Linked DNA regions of Spartinivicinus marinus. The protein of the gene in region 1 binds, or shares a complex with, the protein of each later gene. Links are inferred from orthologs where the notes say so. Each region holds a gene or a part of one and is shown in the gene's direction. Other genes may lie near its edges.

The links.
Region 2: the proteins of pabB (region 1) and OQE68_RS17645 are in contact, whole or in part, in a solved structure (PDB 8RP0), measured with the Escherichia coli proteins. The link is inferred for Spartinivicinus marinus from one-to-one orthologs.

Annotation. Positions count from the first base shown.
Region 1 is NZ_JAPJZK010000001.1:5,737,959-5,741,141, forward strand. Bases 69-2,922 are described here. They hold pabB (aminodeoxychorismate synthase component I), read left to right. Parts: upstream 69-740; coding sequence 741-2,105; downstream 2,106-2,922. Other genes in these bases: OQE68_RS25570 (hypothetical protein), read right to left, coding at 69-295; OQE68_RS25580 (substrate-binding periplasmic protein), read right to left, coding at 2,165-2,922. Also shown: more of OQE68_RS25570, read right to left, coding at 1-68; more of OQE68_RS25580, read right to left, coding at 2,923-2,956. UniProt on the Escherichia coli protein: Part of a heterodimeric complex that catalyzes the two-step biosynthesis of 4-amino-4-deoxychorismate (ADC), a precursor of p-aminobenzoate (PABA) and tetrahydrofolate.
Region 2 is NZ_JAPJZK010000001.1:3,874,119-3,877,407, forward strand. Bases 97-3,056 are described here. They hold OQE68_RS17645 (anthranilate synthase component II), read left to right. Parts: upstream 97-1,264; coding sequence 1,265-1,849; downstream 1,850-3,056. Other genes in these bases: trpE (anthranilate synthase component I), read left to right, coding at 97-1,251; trpD (anthranilate phosphoribosyltransferase), read left to right, coding at 1,860-2,906; trpC (indole-3-glycerol phosphate synthase TrpC), read left to right, coding at 2,910-3,056. In the rest of the region: more of trpE, read left to right, coding at 1-96; more of trpC, read left to right, coding at 3,057-3,289. UniProt on the Escherichia coli protein: Part of a heterodimeric complex that catalyzes the two-step biosynthesis of 4-amino-4-deoxychorismate (ADC), a precursor of p-aminobenzoate (PABA) and tetrahydrofolate.

The DNA of each region.
Region 1 (3,183 bases):
CTAAGGCTAAATACCAATGGCACCACGTGTCGTTAGGGTAACTTTCTACGCGCTGCTCACTGATTTTTTGTAGTTGATCCAGCTTATTTTGTTCTAGAAACTCATCAGCTTGCTCTCTAAACAACTTGCGCTTTTGGACAGCATCAATATGGATTAGCCAGCGTTTAGCTTTGATGACCAACATTACTAGCACAGTTGCACTAGCGAGCCATAAGAAAATGAGAGTCACTAATAGCCATTTGATTGTCCCCCACTCACCAGTGAGCTGACTCATCAATAAAGTGCTAGATTCCATTAGATTCTCCTTTATATTATTCCTGCCGTTTTATAGGTGGAGTTGTGATAGGTGAAGTGTGGTTAAGAGCTATCAAAGCAATTAGTAAGCCACTACCCTACAAGTGATGTTTATTATGAGAAGTAATAATTGCGTGAGAACATCTATAAAGAAGGGCGATAAAAAGCGTATATGCGCAGGCTGTTGTAACTGCAAGCGCTAAACAACAGTAGACTTATTGCCATGCTGGGTTATATTTCAAACACTGCAACAATGCTGTAAAAGAGCAACTGTTGTGCTTTTTTACAGCGAACTTAGGTACCTGTAACAGCGATAAAAGCTTGATGGTGCCTGATTTCGCTAGACCTCATGGAAATTTCATGTGGTTTGATGAAATATTTGGGCTAGCCCGTTACAATGCCGCGGCCTTATTGGAAACGTTGATAGCCCCATAGTATTAGATGTTATGAAGCAAGCTACCGTCACAGCAGTTCGTTACTCGCCTAACAGCCTGGATTATTTTCTTGCATTGCGCCATATGCCTTTCCCCGCCTGGCTGGATAGTACTGATGGAAAGCACACTGATGGTCGCTTTGATATTATTACCGCCAACCCCCACTATTTTTTACACTACCAGAAAGGGAGCTGTACCCTTCAAAACCTGCTTTCAGGTGAGTCTAAACAGCTTCAGGAGCACCCCTTAGTTTTACAGCAGCAATTGTTTGAGCAGTTTGAGCCGGTTGCCTGTACTTGGCCTTTTGTGGGTGGTTGGCTTGGCTATTGGGGGTACGACTTAAAAGCGGTTACAGAGCCTCAGCGCTTCAAGCATCAGGATGATGAGTGGCCTTGCTTAATGGCAGGGCTCTACCTCTGGGCGGTTGTGGTTGATCATCAGCAACAACAGGCGGTTTTAGTCGCTCACCCATCGCTTTCCCGTGAGGAATATCAACAGCTACAAGCATGCTTAACTAAGTTGGAGGCCGTTCAGCCACCTCAATCATTTAAACTGACCGAACCATTTCAACCAGTACTTTCCCCAGCTGAATATCAATCAGCGTTTAATCAAATACAGCACTATATTCAAGCAGGTGATTGTTATCAGGTTAATTTTACCCAACGGTTTGATAGCCAGTTTAGCGGGGATTTGCTGACAGCCTATACCCATTTGCGTAAGGCCAGCCCTGCTCCTTTCTCTGCCTATCTAGCATTTGGGGATATCACTGTATTAAGCCATTCGCCAGAGCGCTTTATTAAAGCAGATCAATGCGTCATCGAAACGAAGCCTATTAAGGGGACTCGGGCACGCAGTGCTGATCCTGAAATGGATCGCTTACAAGCAGAAGCCCTGTTAAATAGTGAAAAAGACCAGGCAGAAAACTTAATGATCGTGGATTTATTACGGAATGACTTGAGCAAGCACTGTAGCCAGGTAAAAGTACCACATCTGTTTAAGCTGGAAAGTTTTGCCAATGTGCATCACCTGGTGACTACAGTGACAGGCCAGTTAAACAGCCGTGCTAATTATTTTGATTTATTAACCGGGGCATTTCCCGGGGGCTCTATTACTGGTGCACCTAAAATTCGAGCGATGGAAATTATTCAACAACTGGAGCCTGTCTCTCGCAGTGTTTATTGTGGAGCAATAGGCTATATCAGCTTTAATCAACAAATGGATACCAATATTGCGATTCGCACCCTGGTTGCTAAAGATCAAGGGCTTTATTGCTGGGGCGGCGGCGGTATTGTCGCTGATTCTCAGTGTGAAGATGAGTATCAAGAAGCATGGGCCAAAGTCAGCAACTTAATGAATGCGCTCAACCAATTAAAGTAGGCATCAACAGTCTTATTGAAAATAACGATATATAGGGATATAGGTCTTGCCTAACTGGGCTACCACGTGGCTGCGGTGACTTTGGCCATAATGGCATCTAATAAGGGCTGGTAAGCTTGTTCGCGTTTCAACTTATCGATAACCTGGTCAAACTCATCTACTAGTGCCTGGCTATAAAGATTGGACTGTTTTGACAGTAACAAAGTGAATTTCATTTCCCCATACACTTTAGGCAAAATGATCAGTTTTTTCGTTAGCTTTAACCGAGACAGCTCTGCAGAGCCCACGGCTAATGGGTGAATCATCAAGTCAGCACGCCCTTTGGCAATCAACAATAAGCAATTGCTGACCTTGGGTACTGCCTGAAACTTAACATTATGCTGTTGCCAAAACCGATACCCCCAGCCATTGCCAATAATTTCGCAAACATTAAATGTATTTAATCCATAAACCGTTTTTACTCGGCTTATCTGGTCGATGAGTGCTTTATCTTGTCGGGTGATAGCCTGCATTTTAAGGGTGTAAACAATATTGCGAGAACGTAGTGCATAGGCCAGACGTGGTTCGGTGGGGACAGTAATAAAGGCATCCATCAACCCTGATTTGGCTTCTGACTGCACCCGCTTCCAAGGAAAGCCATAATTGATTGTTTTAATACTTAACTGCTCAACAAATAAACTATTGAGTAGATCAACCAAAATGCCTTTAACCACACCATCCTTTTTATCGATATATGAGTAGGGAGGCCAGTCGCTGTTGTAGGCTATTTTAATTTCCTTGGCCATCAATGGGTAAATTGATATGCTCCACACGCCAAGTAACAGTAAGAAATAATGCTTTAGCATAGACATTAGTATAGATAACCGCCTAGCATTAGCTCACTCATCAGCAGAAAGTTGTTATACCCTCTCTACATATAATTAGATAAAGATTTTATTTATCCCTTATAGCTATCGCTTGTTATTATAAGTAAGTTTTATAACTGATAATTTTAATACCAGGACTTGTTAACACAACAAGCCCTAACCGCGATAAATAAGTGAAAACAGGCTGTCGCAACCCGTTTGCTGGCAACCTG
Region 2 (3,289 bases), 1.9 Mb from region 1 along the record:
AAACGGTATGTCAGTGGCCAACTAGTAGAAACTCGACAAGAGCAAAACCCTCTTAACTATATTGCTGACTACCAAGCGCAATTTAAAGTACCTCAACTACCTGGGCTACCACGCTTTTTTGGCGGTTTGGTTGGTTATTTTGCCTACGATACGGTGCGATATATTGAGCCAAAGCTTCAAAAAACCACGCCACCTGATGAATTAAATACACCTGATATTTTTCTCATGCTGTCCGAAGAAGTGGTCATTTTTGACAACTTAACAGGCAAAATTTTGTTTGTAGTTATGGCTGATCCTAGCCAAACAGAAAGCTTAAATTCTGCGAAACAGCGCCTCCATGAGCTGGTTGAAACCTTACACTCCAAGCCGTTTACTGCACCGACTTCAAAGCAGAAAAGGGAAGTGACAGAAGCAGACTTTAAATCATCGGTGGGTCAAGAAAAATTTGAAGCGTCAGTCGCTAAAGTCAAAGAATACATTTTAGCGGGTGATGCGATGCAGGTGGTGTTGTCTCAGCGGATGACAGTACCATTTCATTCTCCACCATTAAACTTATATAGAGCCCTGCGCTGTCTAAATCCATCACCCTATATGTATTACCTGGACCTGGGTGAATTCCATGTGGTGGGGTCTTCTCCAGAGATACTCGCCCATGTGGAAGATGGTCAAGTGACCGTTCGGCCAATTGCTGGTACTCGTAAGCGTGGTAAAACCGAGGAGCAAGATTTGGCCTTGGAAAAAGAGTTGTTGGCTGACCCTAAGGAGCTGGCTGAGCACTTGATGCTGATCGACTTGGGTCGTAATGATGTTGGTCGAGTTGCGCAAACTGGTACAGTAAAATTGACGGATCAAATGGTAATCGAGCGTTACTCCCATGTGATGCATATTGTGTCCAATGTAATTGGTCAGGTGAAAGAAGATTTATCTGCGCTGGATGTGCTCAAGGCAACATTGCCTGCTGGAACACTTAGTGGTGCCCCTAAAGTGCGTGCAATGGAAATAATTGATGAGTTAGAAACCACTAAGCGTGGTGTTTATGGTGGGGCTGTGGGGTATTTGTCCTGGCATGGCAATATGGACACAGCCATTGCAATTCGAACCGCAGTAATTAAAAACCACCAACTTTATATTCAGGCTGGGGCTGGAGTAGTGGCAGATTCGGATCCAAGCCTGGAGTGGAAAGAAACCCTCAATAAAGGGCGTGCCATGTTTAGTGCAGTAGCAATGGCTGAAAAAGGCTTAGTGGAATAATTGGGGGTGTGCAATGTTACTGATGATTGATAATTACGATTCGTTTACTTACAACATCGTTCAGTATTTGTCAGAGCTTGGTGCTGATGTTCAAGTACACCGAAATGATGAAATTACTGTTACTGATATAGAACAGCTAAATCCAGAGAGAATAGTCATTTCTCCTGGTCCGTGTACACCTAATGAAGCGGGAATTTCAATGGCTGTGATCAAACACTTTGCAGGTAAGCTCCCTATTTTGGGTGTTTGCTTGGGGCATCAAAGTATTGGGCAAGTGTATGGCGGCAAGGTCATACGGGCTAAACAAGTTATGCATGGAAAAGTTTCTCCCGTTAAACATGCTAATAAGGGAGTCTTTCAAGGGTTGGAAAATCCGTTGCAATCGACTCGTTACCACTCATTAGTGCTTGAAGCTGAGTCATTACCAGACTGTCTTGAAATAACTGCTTGGACTGAAACAGAACAAGGCGAGTTGGATGAGATCATGGGGGTTCGCCATAAAACATTGGCTATAGAAGGCGTTCAGTTCCATCCAGAGTCGATTATGACTAGACAAGGGCATGAGCTGCTGAATAACTTCCTGCAACAGACCTGCTGAGGTACCTATTATGGATATAAAGCAAGCAATAGCAACGGTAATTGATCACCGTGATTTAAGTACCGAAGAAATGGTTTTGGTCATGCGACAAATCATGACAGGGCATGCAACAGATGCGCAAATTGCTGCATTTTTGATTGGCCTGCGGATGAAAAGTGAAAGCATTGATGAAATAACCGGTGCTGCTCAAGTTATGCGGGAGTTGGTGACTCCTGTTGAAATTGAGGTAGAAAACTTAGTCGACACCTGTGGTACCGGTGGTGATGGGGCTAATATTTTTAATGTATCTACCGCCGCCGCATTTGTAGTTGCTGCTGCAGGAGGCCATGTTGCCAAGCATGGCAATCGCTCTGTATCGGGTAAGTCAGGTAGTGCAGACTTGCTAGAGGCTGCTGGAATAAAATTGGAGCTAACCAGTGAGCAAATTGCTCGTGCTGTAGAGCATGTAGGGCTAGGATTTATGTTTGCGCCTTTACATCATGGTGCCATGAAGCATGCCATTGGTCCCCGTAAAGAAATGGGGGTTCGTACCCTGTTTAATATGCTGGGGCCAATGACCAATCCAGCGAGAGTTAAACGGCAAGTGATCGGTGTATTTAGCAAGCCATTGGCTAAACATATGGCTAATGTGATGAAGCGTCTGGGAAGTGAACATGTCATGGTAGTGCACTCAGCTGATGGCTTAGATGAAATTTCGATTGCTAATCAAACCTATGTAGCTGAACTTAAAAATGGTGAGGTTAAAGAATATACAGTTAAGCCTGAAGACTTTGGTATTAGCAGTCAAAGCTTAATTGGCCTAGAAGTCGCTGGCCCAGAAGAAAGCTATGCATTGATTCAAGATGCTTTGGGTAAACAAAAGGGCTCTAATGCTAGTAAAGCAGCCGATATTATTGCACTAAATGCTGGTGCTGCTATTTATGTAGCTGGGCTGGCAGATGATTTGGCTGAAGGGGTAAAAGATGCACAAGATGCCATTTACAGTGGTCTGGCTAAAGAAAAAATGGCAGAGCTTGCTAGCTTCACCCGTTATGCAACCCAGAAAGATGATGAGTAATACATGAATACGCCAACTGTGTTAAAGAAAATCCTCGCTCGTAAAGAAGAGGAAATAGCTGAGCGTTTACAAAAAAAACCAATAGAGCAGTTAATCGAACTAGCTAGTAGTGCTCCTGCTTGTCGAGGCTTCAAGGCAGCTGTTGAAGCTAAAGTGAAGGCAAAGCAACCTGCAGTAATTGCTGAGATCAAAAAGGCCTCTCCTAGTAAAGGAGTGATTCGAGAAGTATTTGAGCCAGCTGTCATTGCAAAAAGCTACCAGCAAGGCGGTGCTACTTGTTTATCAGTTTTAACAGATCAGGATTTTTTTCAGGGGCATGATAGCTATTTGCAGCAGGCAAAAGCAGCTTGCAACCTGCCCGTATTAAGGAAAGATTTCACTAT